One region of the Arthrobacter sp. D1-29 genome, then DNA from elsewhere that is predicted to be linked to it. Evidence: riboswitches for the same ligand, from Rfam matches in the RefSeq annotation. Region 1 holds a riboswitch; each other region holds the start of a gene.
What was found. Region 1 has a riboswitch for S-adenosylmethionine ahead of M1E17_RS21750 (DUF1737 domain-containing protein). Riboswitches for the same ligand answer to the same signal wherever they lie in the genome.
Positions count from the first base shown of each region.

Region 2: it holds a riboswitch for S-adenosylmethionine, as region 1 does, so the genes downstream of both, M1E17_RS15565 (aminotransferase class V-fold PLP-dependent enzyme) here and M1E17_RS21750 (DUF1737 domain-containing protein) in region 1, are expected to answer to the same signal.
Region 3: it holds a riboswitch for S-adenosylmethionine, as region 1 does, so the genes downstream of both, metX (homoserine O-acetyltransferase MetX) here and M1E17_RS21750 (DUF1737 domain-containing protein) in region 1, are expected to answer to the same signal.

Region 1 covers NZ_CP096383.1:4,764,996-4,769,940, reverse strand. The annotation lists gene M1E17_RS21760 (O-succinylhomoserine sulfhydrylase) at 1-981, opposite strand, end outside; gene M1E17_RS21755 (rhodanese-like domain-containing protein) at 982-1,392, opposite strand; gene M1E17_RS21750 (DUF1737 domain-containing protein) at 1,389-1,667, opposite strand; SAM riboswitch class IV at 1,681-1,797, opposite strand; gene M1E17_RS21745 (hypothetical protein) at 1,902-2,435, shown strand; gene M1E17_RS21740 (AsnC family protein) at 2,516-2,716, shown strand; gene M1E17_RS21735 (acetyl-CoA C-acyltransferase) at 2,765-3,976, opposite strand; gene M1E17_RS21730 (GNAT family N-acetyltransferase) at 4,065-4,610, opposite strand; gene M1E17_RS21725 (hypothetical protein) at 4,912-4,945, opposite strand, start outside.
Region 2 covers NZ_CP096383.1:3,453,364-3,458,308, reverse strand. The annotation lists gene M1E17_RS15570 (class I SAM-dependent methyltransferase) at 1-196, opposite strand, end outside; gene M1E17_RS15565 (aminotransferase class V-fold PLP-dependent enzyme) at 325-1,758, opposite strand; SAM riboswitch class IV at 1,795-1,908, opposite strand; gene hisN (histidinol-phosphatase) at 2,059-2,877, opposite strand; gene rsgA (ribosome small subunit-dependent GTPase A) at 3,018-4,133, opposite strand; gene aroA (3-phosphoshikimate 1-carboxyvinyltransferase) at 4,117-4,945, opposite strand, start outside.
Region 3 covers NZ_CP096383.1:1,586,094-1,591,038, reverse strand. The annotation lists gene M1E17_RS07340 (winged helix DNA-binding domain-containing protein) at 1-471, shown strand, start outside; gene M1E17_RS07335 (hypothetical protein) at 485-991, shown strand; gene metX (homoserine O-acetyltransferase MetX) at 1,101-2,216, opposite strand; SAM riboswitch class IV at 2,229-2,344, opposite strand; gene M1E17_RS07325 (VOC family protein) at 2,634-3,272, shown strand; gene M1E17_RS07320 (CPBP family intramembrane glutamic endopeptidase) at 3,395-4,174, opposite strand; gene M1E17_RS07315 (histidine phosphatase family protein) at 4,291-4,945, shown strand, end outside.

The DNA.
Region 1 (4,945 bases):
CTTGCCCGAGCGTCCGGCCGTCGTCGCGAGTTCTAGGGTCAGCACGGTGCCGCCGGCCTTCATCTGCTTGGCGGCGAGCTCATACTGCGGGTGGGATTTCAGCAGCGGGTATTTGACCCAGCTGACCGCAGGCTGCTGTTCCAGCCACTCTGCCAGCCTCAGGGCGGTGGCCGAGGAATGGTTGACGCGCAGCGCCATGGTCTCCAGCCCCTTGGTGAGGACCCAGGCGTTGAAGGCGGACAGTGAGGGTCCGGTGTGGCGCATGAGCTGTTTCACGGGGCCGTCGATGAATTCCTTGGTGCCCAGGATTGCCCCGCCCATGACTCGGCCCTGGCCGTCGATGTGCTTGGTGCCGGAGTAGACAATGACGTCCGCGCCCAGCTGGCCGCAGCGCTGCAGCAGGGGAGTGGCAAAGACGTTGTCGACGACGACGGTGGCTCCGGCGGCATGCGCCAGTTCGCTGACTGCCGCGATGTCCACGATTTCCTGCATCGGGTTGGACGGCGACTCGAAGAAGACTGCGGTGGTGGGCTGGGACAATGCTTCACGCCACTGGTCCAGGTCCGGGCCATCCACAAAGACGGTCTCCACGCCCCAGCGCGGCAGGATCTCGTTCAGGATCACGAAACAGGAACCGAACAGCGAGCGGGCCGCAACCACGCGGTCACCGGCAGCCAGCAGGGCACCCAGGGCGGTGAAGACTGCAGACATTCCCGACGCCGTCGCAAAGCACGCCTCGGTGCCCTCGAGGAGGCGGAGCCGTTCCTGGAAGGTGGCTACGGAGGGGTTCCCGTAGCGGGAGTAGACAAAGCGCTCGTCCTCGCCGGTGAAGGCGCGTTCGGCAGCTGCGGCCGATTCGTAGACGAACCCGGAGTTCAGGAAGACCGGCTCGGCGGTCTCCTGGAAATTGGTGCGGTCCAGCCCGCCACGGACTGCCTGGGTGTCAGGACTCCAGCCGGCGGCATCTTCATTGAATGTCACTTAGTTCGTTCCCAGATTCGTAGGCAGGCCGCGGTTCTTCCAGCCATTGACGGTGCGTTCGCCGTAGCGGTCCGGCTCGCCTTCAAAGCCCTCGAGGACGTTGTAGGACGTGTAGCCTGCTTGGGTGGCGGCGATGGCTGCAGCTATGGACCGGGCCCCGGAACGGCACAGGAACACCAGTTCCGTGCCGGTGTCCTCGGGTGCCTGCTGTGTCAGGTCATTGATGAAATCGGGGTTGGGGATGCCACCCGGGAACGTCCACTGGATGAAAAGGGGATCGTTGTCGGTCGCCTTGGTGTCCGGGATGCCGATATGCGCCCATTCGCCCTCCGTGCGCACATCCACCAGGATGGCGCCCTGCTCCAGCTTGGTCCAGGCTTCCTCCGGGGTGAGGTCTCCTGCGTAGCTCATGCGTGGCCCTCGCCGTCGAATTCGAGCTCTTCGCCGGCAGTTTCCAGATCGTCCACAGCGGTGGCGACGGCGGCGTCCGCGGAGGCGATCGCAGCCGGGAGGACCAGGGCCTGCGCCACGATCACGCTGCTGCCGTTGAACGTTGCGGCCGGGCTGCCGTGCAGGACGTAGCCCTCCGCCAATGCGGTTGAGATCCGCTCACAGAAGGAGCGGTCATCCGGCCCTGTGATCAGTCGGTAGGACAGCTTTTCTTCAGTGGCAGGTGCGTCTGTCACGACGGATCTCCTTCTCTCACGCTTGCAGCTCGAATTTTTTCGATATGCCGAGTATTCACCTGAGGCACCCCGCCGCGAAAGGGAGGGTTGCCGACCGGCCAGTCAGGGCTTGGCGCCGGTACTCATTACTGCCCAAAAACGTAACACCTGGCCCGCCGCCCCGCACCGCCGCCATCGTCATGTTGCGTAACCAACGCCATGCCGGACAATCACGGTATGGGGAAACAGCAGGATATGGGTGAACGATCTGTGGGAAAAGACTGTGTGGGCAAACAGCGGGGAAGGCCAGCAGTGCAAAACCGGTTGCGATGGACCGCGGTCGTCCTCGCCGTCGCATCCCTTGCCTTTGCACTGACAGGCTGCCGGGACCCCTTCGCTCCGCCGCCCTGCGGGCCGCCGGAGTACTTTGTCTCCCCGTCGGCCGTTCAGGCTGGCGGGAAGGTTACGGTCTCCGCGCAGGACACCACCTGTGATGCGCTCTACGGCGCGGATGCCCGCATCCAGGTGACGGTGACGGATGCTGCGGGGCAGACGGTCCTGGAGGAGCTCGCTCCCATGACCGACGACGGCGGCTTCACCTTTGTCTTCACCGTTCCGGAGACCATGGCTGCCGGAGAGGGCGGAGTCAGCGCTGTCCCGTACGGCGTGGACTGGTGTGATGACACCGGCGTCAACAACAGGGCCGCTCCGGGCACCCTGAGCCTGGAACGTGCGTCCTGCACCCACCGGCTGGTCCCGCTCACAGTTCACGCGGCTCCACCGGCCTGAGGTGGCACCAGTCTGAGCGTCAACGTAGGTTGACGAACGAAGTGGTGTCAACTAATGTTGACGTCGTGGAGGTGGATCGGATGAAGACACTCGTTGGATCGATGGATGGGAAGGGCCCGGCCGAGGCACTCTATGCCGTGGCGGAGCTGCAGAAGGAAGTAGGGCGGGCCGAAGCTGCCTTGGTCAGGAACGCCCGCCAGGCAGGACTCTCATGGGAAGCGATCGCCCTGTGCCTGGGCGTCAGCAAGCAGGCAGTTCACCGGAAGTACGGCAGGCGCTAGCCCGTCAACGCGGTCCGTCAGGGTTCCTGGGGCTTGGCGCACTACATTTCAGGCCTTGAGGATGAGAGCCTCGCCTTGGCCCCCGCCGCCGCAGAGGGACACAACCCCGGTGCCGCCGCCGCGCCGCTGCAGCGCCAGCGCCTGGTGCAGCACAAGGCGTGCGCCTGAGGCGCCCACTGGGTGGCCCAAGGCGATGGCGCCGCCCTCGGCGTTGATCCGCTCCGTGCTGACGCCCAGGTCCTGGGCCGATTGGATAATCACGGACGCGAAGGCTTCATTAATTTCGATCAGGTCCAGATCAGCCACGCCAAGCCCTTCCGCAGCCAGGGCGCGTTCGATGGCGCGGGACGGCTGGGAATGCAGGGAAGCGTCCGGGCCGGCAGTCTGGCCGTGGCTGCGGATCTCGGCGATCCAGCTCAGTCCGGCACGTTCCGCGGCGGCCTTGCTGGCAATCACGACGGCGGCCGCGCCGTCTGAAAGGGGAGAGGCGGATCCGGCGGTGATAGTGGCAGTCGCGGCCGTGGAGAAGGCGGGCTTAAGGGCAGCCAGGGCCTCCGCCGTCGTGCCCGGGCGAATGCCTTCATCAGAATCCACCATCAGTGCTGGACCACGGCGCTGCGGTACTTTGACCGGTGCGATCTCGGCAGCAAGCAGTCCGGCGGAGCTCGCTGCCTCCGACCGCTGATGGGACCTCGCGGCAACAGCGTCCTGGTCCGCCCGGCTGATTCCGCGTTCGGCGTTGCCCGCATCGGTTGCGGCGCCCTGGAGGACGCCGGAGACGGGGTCCTGCAGGGCATCGTAATTCAGTGAGTCCATCAGCGGGGCGTCGCCGATTGCCACACCGTTGCGAAGGCGCTGAAGCAGGTGCGGGGCGTTGCTCATGGATTCCTGGCCCCCTGCCACGATGAAGTCTGCCTCGCCGGCCCGGATCATCCTGGCGGCGTCGATCACCGCAGTGAGTCCGGAGAGGCAGAGCTTGTTGATGGTTACCGTGGGAACGTCCCAGCCAATGCCTGCTGCCAGGCTTGCCTGCCGCGCGGGTCCTTGCCCTGCACCTGCCTGGATGACCTGGCCCACGATCACCGCATGGACCTGGCCGGGGTCCACGCCTGTCCTTTCAAGTGCACTGCGGATCGCGTGGGCGCCCAGTTCACTGGATGACAGCGCGGCCAGGCTGCCCCGGAATCGTCCGAAGGGAGTGCGGGCGCCGCCCAGGATGACTGCGGTACGCGCGTCAGCTTTCAGGGCCTCGCTCCTCATAGGCTCGTTACTCAGGGCCTCGTTGCTCATGGTGGCTGCCTTCCACTGGGTTCGGGTCTCGGACTTGGTGCCGGAAAGGGGGCGGGGGCTAATGCAGGAGCAGCTGGTGGAGGAGGTGGTCCTGCCAGCTGCCGGCGATGTGCAGATACTCCGGGGCCACTCCGATTTCCTGGAAGCCGGCCCGCCGGAGGATCTTCCGTGATGCACCGTTGTGGACCAGGGTGGCTGCCTGGACCCGGTGGAGGCCCAGCTCCATGCGGGCATGCTTCACGGCAAACAGCACGGCAGCGGAACCTACCCCCTCGCCGTTGTAGTCTTTGTCCACCCAGTACCCCAGATGGGCGTTGAGGAACGGCCCCCGGACAATGCCCGTCAGGGTGACGGTGCCGATGACGCGGCGGCCGTCCAGCAGGATCCAGGGAATTTCCTGCCCCACTGAATGCTGGGCGAGCCTGATGTGGATGAGTCCAAGCTGGTGGGAAGGGGTAAAGAACTCATCCGCACGGGCCGGCTCCCAGGGCGCCAGGTGTTCCCGGTTCCGGGCGTAGGCCTGACTCAGCAGTGCTGCATCTTCCCGGTGAAGCAGCCTGACCTGGATGTTGCCGATTAACTGCGAGGACTCGATGTGGTGCAACGTACCTCTTCAGGGTGTAGCCCTTGCGCCGAAACATTTGTTGCCTGAAAGAAAGGCAGTGTTCCAGAACGCCTGAGCTTCATCTTAACGCGCCAGCGTGATCCCGGACATGTAAGGCCGCCTGTGAGGCAGGCTCGCCCTGACCCTCAGACCGTGTGTTCCCCGGGAGCGGTAGAACTCCTGCCCTGGCTGAAAAACTCGCGGGTTTGCCGCGGATTTGTTCGGCAGTGTCAGGAAGAGGTTCCATGCCGCCGATGCTACGCATGGACAGCGCCGGCGGCCATGGAGTTCTTCGGAACGGTCACTGACCCACAGGGGTGGTGCCAAACATGAGG
Region 2 (4,945 bases), 1.3 Mb from region 1:
CGAGCAGCAGGGCCGTGAACTTGCCAGTCCCTGCACCGACGTCCACGGCATCACGGGCTCCGGCGGGAACAAGCCAGTCAGCTGAGTCCGCGGGATATCCGGGCCGGACGCGTTGGTAGTGCTCGCCGCCGTCCTGGAAGCTCTGTCCGAGTTCCCGACGGCGTCCGTGGTCAAGTTTGGGGCCACCCCGTGCCACGCGCGGCCTCCTTCACCTGATGCCCTTGGGTATCTTTCGAATTTACCGCACGGGTGCGTCCGGACGAACCAGCCCTCGGGCGCGCTTGGCCATGCACCTTTGAAGGGGCAGGCGGCCATTACCTCAGGTCAGTCTTCGATGCAGGGAGCTGCGCCTGCGGTACCGGGAGTGTTCGGCGCCCACGACGGGTAAGTCCGGGTGTCATTGGCGGGAACCCAGCGGCCGGCATCCACGACGTAGTCCCATCCCAATCCGGTGCGGCGCAGTTCCTCGATGCCGGCCAGCAGCCGTTGGGCGTCTTCGAGCCGGGAACCTACTCCGAAGCTCGCCCGGAGGGAGCCGGAAGGAAGACCCAGGCGCTTGAGCAAGGGATGGGCGCAGAAACGGCCGTCACGGAGGCCTACGCCGTGCTCTGCGGAGAGATAGGCAGCCACCAGTCCAGCGTCGTAGCCCGCCACGGAGAAGTTAACCACGCCGATGGTGTCCGTTTCGGGGTTGGTGTCCTTGAAGATCTGGTGCACGGTGACGCCGTCGATCTTCTCGAGGCCTTCCACCAGGAAGGACCTGATGGCTGACTCGTGGGCATGCCAGCGGGTCTGGTCCAAGGCGGCGATGACCTGCGTGGCGCGGGCGAGGGTGGCTGCGCCCAGGACGTTGGGCGAGCCGCCTTCGTGCCTGGCGGGCCCGGTTGCCCAGCTCACGCCGTCCAGCCTGGCTTCCCGGACAGCGCCGCCGCCGGCCAGGTGGGGAGTGCCGGCGTCGAGCCAGTCCGGCCGGCCCACCAGGACACCTGACCCAAAGGGCGCATAGAGCTTGTGGCCGGAGAAGGCCAGGTAGTCGACGTCGTCAGCGGCGATGTCGATACGCCGGTGCGGCGCAAGCTGTGCGGCATCGACCACGATGCGGGCGCCGTGCTCGTGGGCCAGTGCCGCCAGTGCCCGGACGGGCAGGATCTCGCCGGTGACGTTGGACGCGCCGGTGACGGCCAGCAGGCTCACCCCGCCCTGTTCCAACTCGGCACGGATAGCCTCGACGGTACCGGCAAGGGTGTTGGCGGCGACCACACTGCGGTGCGGCACTCCTTGCCACGGCAGGAGGTTGGCATGGTGTTCGATGTCGAGATAGAGGACGTCGCCCTGGTTGCGCCCGTCCGTGGACGGCAGGCAGCCGGCCAGCAGGTTCAGGGAATCAGTGGTGTTACGGGTGAAGATAACGGAGTCATCGGGGCGGCCACCAACAAACTCCCGGACTATGCTGCGTGAGTTCTCATAAACCGAAGTGCTGATCTGGGATGCATAGCCGGCACCACGGTGGACGCTCGCGTAAAACGGCAGGATCTCGTTGAGGTAGGCAGAAACCACGGAGAGGGCAGGCGCCGAAGCACCATAGTCAAGGTTGGCGTACCTGACATGTCCGCCCTGGATCAGGGGAGCCTGGATCTCCGCGCCGGTGACGGCGGAGAGGGGACGCCCGGCGATGGAAATGCGATCGGCGGACAGTGCTGGGGACGTGCCGGGAAATGCCTGGGCAGCGGTATTGGGGGAGACGGTGGCAGTTGTCACAGAGACCTCACTCTGAAAAGGACTCCCTGTGCCGGGAATCCGCGCTTGCCGCATCCGTTCCGGACCGGCCTGGTCGTCACCCGGGGCACCCCACCGCGAATGGAGGGTTGCCGGCCAGCAAACCGGGGTTTCGCGCTGGCACTCGTGACCTGTTAAGAGCGTAGGACATGGGCCGGGCGGGGAAAAAGCCGGGCCGAATGTTAAGGGTTTTGTTACGCGGGTTGAAATAGGCCCCACTCACCGAAGATACGACGGCGGACGCCTCCTTTTGAAGGCGTCCGCCGCTGATAATTCGGATGATCAGGACGAGAGAAGATCGTCCAGGCTCGGATTTAGTCTCTTCAGGACCTCCGAGTGCAGGATGGAATTGGTGGCCAGGGCATTGCCTCCGAAGGGCCCGTCTTCTCCCTCAAGGGAGGTAAACCGGCCCCCGGCCTCAACCACAATGGGCACCAGCGCCGCCATGTCGTAAAGGTTCAGCTCGGGTTCACACGCGATGTCCACAGAGCCTTCGGCCACCATGCAGTAGGACCAGAAGTCGCCGTATGCCCGCGTCCGCCACACATCCTCGGTGAGCTCCAGGAACTCGTCAAGATTGCCCCGTTCCTTCCACCCACCCAGGCTGGAATAGGACAGCGACGCGTCGGACAGCTTTGAGACGTCCGAAACCCGCAGCCTGGTGGCGGCGGCAAGGGAACGGCCCATGTAGGCTCCAGCGCCCTTGGCCGCCCACCAGCGCTTACCGAGCGCCGGGGCACTGACCACGCCGACCACCGGTTCGCCCTCGTCAACGAGTGCGATGAGTGTGGCCCAGACGGGGACGCCGCGAACAAAGTTCTTGGTGCCGTCAATGGGGTCGATGATCCAGCGGCGGGAACCATGTCCGCTGCTGCCGAACTCCTCACCGAGCACGGCATCACGGGGACGGGAGCGGGAGAGTTGGCCCCGGATGGCTTCCTCAGCGGCCTTGTCAGCATCTGTGACCGGCGTCAGGTCCGGCTTGGTTTCGATGTGGAGGTCCAGGGCCTTGAAGCGGCTCATGGTCTGGTCGTCCACGGAATCGGCCAGCACGTGGGCCAGGCGCAAGTCATCGTTGTAGCTCGAAGCGGGTTGGATCATGGTTCCAAACTACCGTCAAAGCGGGGCAGGGGCGGGGACATCGGCGTCCCGAACCGTTCCGACGCTTCCGGACAGGGTCCGCTGAAGGCGGGAAAATACGGCAAAACCCGCCAAACGGTGAGCGAACGGATGGCGGTACTTCAGCCCATGCTGCCGAGTTCCTTGGTTTCCTGACCTTCCATCCGCGGATCGGTGCCAAGCAAACGCCGCAGTGACGCAAGCCGGGCTGCACCCGTCGGGCCGGCGTGGCCCTCGGCCACCCAGGCGTCCAGCCCGCAGTTGACCGCGGCGGCGTTGTGCTTGCAGCCACGTTCACATGCGTCCGTTCCCGGCTCGAGATCCGGGAAGGACCGGAGGATGCGATCCGGGTCCACATGTGCCAGGCCGAAGGACCGGATCCCGGGAGTATCAATGATCCAGCTCCCCGCCGGCGAGTCAGTCAGTTTGAGGGCAAGGGCAGACGAGGACGTGTGCCGCCCCCTCCCCGTCACCGCGTTGACGCCGCCCGTGGCACGTTCGGCACCTGTCAGCGCGTTCACCATGGTGGATTTGCCCACGCCCGAATGCCCCAGCATCACCGTGACCTTGCCATCGAGGTGTTCACGGAGCTGGGAAACGGCATTACTGTCCAGCCGGGCAGACAGGCCGTCATCGGAACGTGCATCGATTCCGGACGCCGCGGAATCGGCCGTGCGGCTGATGATGACCGGGAAATCAAGGTGCTCGTAGTTGGACAACAGCTCCGAGGGATCCTTGACGTCCGCCTTGGTGACCAGCAGCAGCGGGTCAATCCCGGCGTCGTAGGCTGCTACCAAGGCGCGGTCGATAAAGCCGGTCCGGGGTTCCGGGTTGGCGGCAGCCACCACGACCACGAGCTGATCGGCGTTGGCTACCACTGCGCGCTCCACGGGATCAGTGTCATCCGCGCTGCGGCGCAGGAGTGTCCTGCGCTCCTGGATCTTGACCAGGCGGGCCAGGGTGTCAGGTTCGCCCGATACATCCCCCACGAGCGAGACGAAATCTCCGGCGACCACGGGGGAGCGGCGCAATTCCCGGGCCCTTGCCGCGATGATCACGCGCTCGTCGCCCGAATCCTCACCGACCACTGCCGTATACCGGCCGCGGTCCACCGTGATGATGCGTCCCGTGACAGCGTCATCGTGACTGGGACGGTCCTTGGTACGCGGGCGTGACCCCTTTTTGCTGGGACGGATCCGGACATCGGACTCGTCCCATGAATCAGTGCTGCGTGCCACCGACGGAACCCTCCGGCCCCTCAGGCTGGGTTGACTGGCCCTGGGCGAGCATGTCCGCCCACAAGGCAGGAAAGTCCGGCATGGTCTTGGCCGTGGTGGCGATGTCCTCCACCTCAATGCCCTGCACGGCCAGGCCAAGGATGGCACCGGCGGTGGCCATTCGGTGATCTGCGTAACTATGTACGACGCCGCCGTGCAGCTTCGCCGGGCGGATCACCAATCCGTCGCTGGTCTCTTCTGCATCGCCGCCGAGGCGGTTGATTTCGGTGACGAGCCCGGCCAGCCGGTCCGTCTCATGCCCGCGCAGGTGTGCTATTCCCGTGAGCCGGGAAGGGACGCTGGCGAGGGCGCACAGAGCGGCGACAGTAGGGGCAAGTTCGCTGGTTTCATCGAAGTCGCCACCCTGGATCCCAGCCCCGCCGGTAACGGTCAGGACGCCGTCAGCGAGGCTGACGTCGGCACCCATTGCCGACAGGATGCTGCGCCATTTGTCTCCCACCTGGGTGGTTTCCGCCGGCCAGTTCGGGATGCGGACCGTTCCGCGTGATGCCAGGGCAGCGGCCAGGAAGGGGCCCGCATTGGACAGGTCCTGCTCGATGCGCTGGTCGAAAGCCCGAATATGGCCCGGGGCGACAACCCAGTGGTTGGGAACGGAATCATCCACCGAAACCCCCAGGCCCCGCAGCACGGCCACCGTCATATTGATGTGGTCAAGGCTTGGCACTGGCTTGCCAACGTGCTCCAGATGCAGGCCTTCAGTAAACCGTGCTCCCACGAGAAGCAGAGCCGAGACGAACTGCGACGACGCGCTG
Region 3 (4,945 bases), 2.0 Mb from region 1:
AACGAACCGGACGCCCTGGAAACGCAGGAAATTGACGGCGTCGTCTTCTACTTCAGAGCCGGGCCGGGACCGGAGCCGGATTCGACGCTGGGAGGCCGCGGACCCGCTCAGGGGGCGGAGCCCCGGATCGATCTGATCCAGTGCTACGACGAATACGTGATGGGGTATTCCGCCACCAGGCATTACCTGGGAGGAAGCGCTCCCGCGATCCCCGCCGACGGCGCCCTGATACACGTGGTGCTGCTCAACGGAAGGATGGCCGGTTCCTGGCGGCACACCATGCTGCCCGGCCGGTGCGAGCTGGACATCCGTCTGTCCACACCGGCAGGGTCACACGCCGCTTTTGCCGGTGCGGGCGAAAACACTGACGTGGAGCAGGCGGTGGAGGCCGCCGTGGCTGGCTATGGAGCCTTTCTTGGCATCCCCACAGTCCGGAAGGCGTCCGGGGCTAAGCTGGAAGGACACATATGAGAGGCGCAGCACCGTGAACAACCTGTTTTTCTGGATCATCGTTTTGTCGTTCCTGATTCCGATGGGGATGCGGATGTACCGGAAATACGTCCACCGCCGGAACCAGGAACAGAGCTTCTCCGGGCGGTACCCGGACTACTTCCCCGGCCCGCGTCCGGGACCGCAGAGCAACCAGCCCCGCGACGGCTACACGCAGCAGGACTACATGAGCGGCGGCTTCCGCCAGATCAGCAGCCCGGAGCCTCTGCCGCCCAGCCAGCCCCTTCCCCCGTTCCAGCCACTGCCGGGCCAGCAGCTTCCGACGCCGGACCAGCAGCGCCCGCCGTACGGCCAGGCAGTGCCTCCCCGGGACCGGGGACAGGAACCGCAGAAGCCGGCGGCCCCCTCGACTCCCCCGCCGCCGTCGGCCCCGCAGGGCTACCGTGCCCGCAAGCTTGCAGAACTTGACCAGCAGTACAGCAACGGCGAAATGGCCATGGATGAGTACATGGCGCGCCGGGCCGAAATCATGAACGGCTGACGCAAGAACTGTCCCGGCGAGGTTCTGAGGCCGGGAACTTTCCAGGCCAGGACTTTCTGGACCAGGAAGACTTTCTGGACCAGGGATATTTTCTAGAGCAGGAACTTCTTCAAACCAGGAATGTCGTCCTGAGCTGGTTGCCCAGCTGTCCGATTTCGGTGAGGAAGCCGTCGTGGCCGATGGGGCATTCAATGATGTGCACATCAACGTCGCCCGGCAGGGCTGCCGCCAACTCGTGTGACTGGGACGGGAAGTAGAGCCTGTCGCTGTCCACGGCCGCCACAAAGAACCGGGCTGTCGCCTTGGCCAGGGCCTCGTCCAGGGAGCCGCGCCCCCGGCAAACATCGTGGCTCATCAGGGCCTCTGTGATGGCGATGTAGCTGTTGGCGTCAAAGCGCCGAACCAGCTTGTTGCCCTGGTGGTCCAGGTAGCTTTCCACCTGATAGCGGCCGCGGTCGCCCAGCGCCGGTGCCTGGAACGGTGTTTCCGGCGCCTGGGCCAGGCGTCCGAACCTGCCGTCCAGTTCCCGGGCCGAGCGGTAGGTGATGTGGGCTATCCGGCGAGCCAGCGCCAGGCCGTCCTCCGGACAGGGACCGCCATAGTAATCGCCGTTGTTGAAGTTGGCATCCTGGCGGATCGCCAGGGTCTGGGCCTGGGCGAAGGCAATCTGCTCCGCCGTGCTCGCGGCGCCGACCGATACTACGGCACACCGTTCTACCCGCTCAGGGTAGGTCAGAGCCCATTCGAGGGCACGCGCGCCGCCCATTGAGCCGCCCAGGACGGCGAACCAGCTCTGGATGCCCAGCAGGTCAGCCAGCCGGGCTTCGGCAACGGTGCTGTCCCGGAGGGTGACCAGGGGGAAGCGGGAGCCCCACGGCTTTCCGTCAGGGGCAGGCGACGAAGGTCCGGTGGAGCCATAGCATCCGCCCACGATATTCACGGAGACCACAAAAAACCTGTCAGTATCCACCGGCGCACCGGGCCCGGCCAGCTGTTCCCACCAGCCCGGTTCATCGGTGTCGCCCCGCGTGACGTGGGTGCTGCCTGTCAGGGCGTGCTCGATCAGGATGGCGTTGGAGGCATCATGGTTGAGTGTGCCCCAGGTTTCATACGCCAGGGTGACATCCGGCAGGAAGCCTCCGGCTTCGAGCTCGAGTCCGCCGATAGTGGCGAACTGGACCACTCCGTTTTCAGGTACGGCGGTGCGGGAGACGGTAATCGTCATGTGAGGACCTTTTCTACGCGCTTGCCCGCCGTCAAATGACCGGCAGGCCAGGTCTTCACCCGGGGCACCCCACCGCGGAAGGAGGGTTGCCGGCCAGCAAGCCGGGGCTGTCACTGGCACTCATGACCTGCTTCGAGTGTACGAAACAGCCATGCCTCTTGACCAAGAGTGTGACTGGTTATGACTTTCCCGGCCTGCGGCTACGGTGCCCGCAACTGCCCGGCTGCATCCACGACGTCGGCCATTTCGCTAATACCGATGGAAAGCAGGAGGGGCGTCAGCTGCCTCCCCAAGGCCATAGTCAGCAGACTTCCTAACCATGGTTTCGGGCTTAATGTCCACTCATGACACAAAGTAAAAAGTGGGTAAGGCTACCCTTAGCTGAGAGCCCGATCACAAAGTGCCAAGATGAAGGGCATGCGCATGGATCACGTCTCTTACGCCTGTGAACACGATGGCCTGGCTGCCACAACCGAACGAATTTCGTCCGCCCTCGGCGTCGAAGCCGTGAAGGGTGGAGTGCACCCCCGTTTCGGAACCCGGAACATGATCATTCCACTCGCGGGCCACAAATACCTTGAAGTAGTGGAGGTCCTTGACCACCCGGCGTCGGATAAAGCGCCGTTCGGACAGGCCGTCCGGGCACGCTCTGCTGCCGGCGGCGGCTGGATGGGCTGGTGCGTCGAAGTGGACGACCTCGCCCCCTTCGAACGCCGGCTGGGACGCTCCGCCGTCAACGGCAACCGGAAGTTCCCCGACGGCCGCGAACTTGTATGGAAGCAGATCGGAATCCTGGGCCTCATCGCTGATCCCCAGGTCCCGTACATGCTCAAGTGGGAAGGCGATCCCGCCCTGCACCCGTCCAACGCCTACGAAAGCAATGTCAAGATGTCCTGCCTGACCATTGCAGGCTCGGCGGAGCGGGTGACCGAATGGCTCGGCGAACCTGTCGAAAAGCCGCTTGAGGATGTAGCGGTGGAATGGGTGGCTCCGCATGGAACCCCGGGAATCCTTTCCGTCACCTTCGAAACCGCCTCCGGGGCAGTCACCATCTAAGCCCTCCCCCGGCCGGTCAACGGCCGTTGGGAACAAGCTTCGGCCGCCATCAGCGGGTGCCAATGACGCCACCTGCCGATGGCGGCCGAATTACTTTAACGCCGCCGTCGTTCCTTGGTTTTTCACCCGAGGCCTATGGCAGACCCAAAGAGGCTGAAGCCAACGAACGCCACAATGTCCAACAGTGCGTGCGCAATGACCAGCGGCATCACCCGCTTTGTGCGGGTGTAGAGCCAGGCGAACACCACACCCATGACCGCGTTGCCGATGAAGGGCCCAAAGCCTTGGTAGAGGTGGTAGCTGCCGCGCAGCATGGAACTGGCGAAGATTGCCAATGGCATGCTCCAGCCAAACTTCCCCAAACGGTCCATCAGGTAGCCCACCACGATGACTTCCTCCACCACAGCATGCCGCATGGCAGACAGGATCAGCACCGGCACTGTCCACCAGTAGGAATCCAGGGCGCTGGGAATGATGGCAGTGGTGATGCCCAAGGCCCGCCCTGCCGCGTAGAGGCCAAGTGACGGGATACCGATCAGGGCCGCAAGTCCTAGACCCTGCAGCATGTCCCTTCCGGGTCTGGCGAAGTTGAAGCCAAGCTTCCGGAAGGCCGAACCTGCATGTGCGCCGTCCCCCGCCCCCGGTTGCCGCTGGTCGGACAGGAAGTAGATCACCAGCAGGACCGGCACCAGCGCGAAGACGATGTCCAGCAACTGGTAGGTGAGATCGAAGTATTCGCGGGTGCTCTGCGAGCGGTTGAGCGTTGAGGTGCCTTCCGCCAGCGGGGCGCGCGTCATCTTATCCAGCAGCTGGACCACGGAGTAGACGGCGGACTGGCCCAGGGACAGCCCCAAGACGATCCAGACTTCAAGGCGCAGCCGACGGCGGGAGGGAACCAACATGCTCCCATCTTGCCTGTAGTTTCTGGTTCTTTGCTGGTGCATTACCCGGTCAAAGAGCTGCGCCGCGCCGGCGCCACCTATGCTTGGGGCTTATGAGTGCGCCCGGGAAAATTATCATGATCCGGCACGGCCAGTCTGCAGCCAACGCCGATACCTCGATCTACAACAGGGTCCCGGACTATCGGATTCCCCTGACCACCCTGGGTGTGGAGCAGGCGAGGGCAGCCGGCGAGCAGATCCGGGATGAGCTGGACGGCCGCCAGGTCTGCGTCTACGTCTCGCCCTACCTGAGGGCCCATCAGACCCTCGAGGCCCTCAACCTCGGAAGCCTCACGGAGCGGGTGATCGAGGAGCCGCGGCTGCGCGAGCAGGACTGGGCCAACTTCCAGATCAGCGGCGATATTGAAGACCAGAAGGAACTCCGCAACGCTTACGGCCATTTCTTCTACCGTTTCCGCGAAGGCGAATCCGGCTCGGACGTCTACGACCGGATTTCCTCGTTTATGGAAACGCTTTACCGCCACTGGTCCAAGCCGGACTATGCGCCCAATACCCTGCTGGTGACGCACGGGCTCACCATGCGCCTGTTCTGCATGCGGTGGTTCCACTGGTCAGTGGAGTACTTCGAGTCCCTCAACAACCCGGGCAACGCGGCGGTGCGGACGCTGGTGCGGACCGACCTGGACAAGTACGAACTCGACATCCCGTTCAGCCAGTGGGTGGACCGCAGGGTGGACGAGACGGTGCTGGACGCTCCGCCGGTCATCTTTT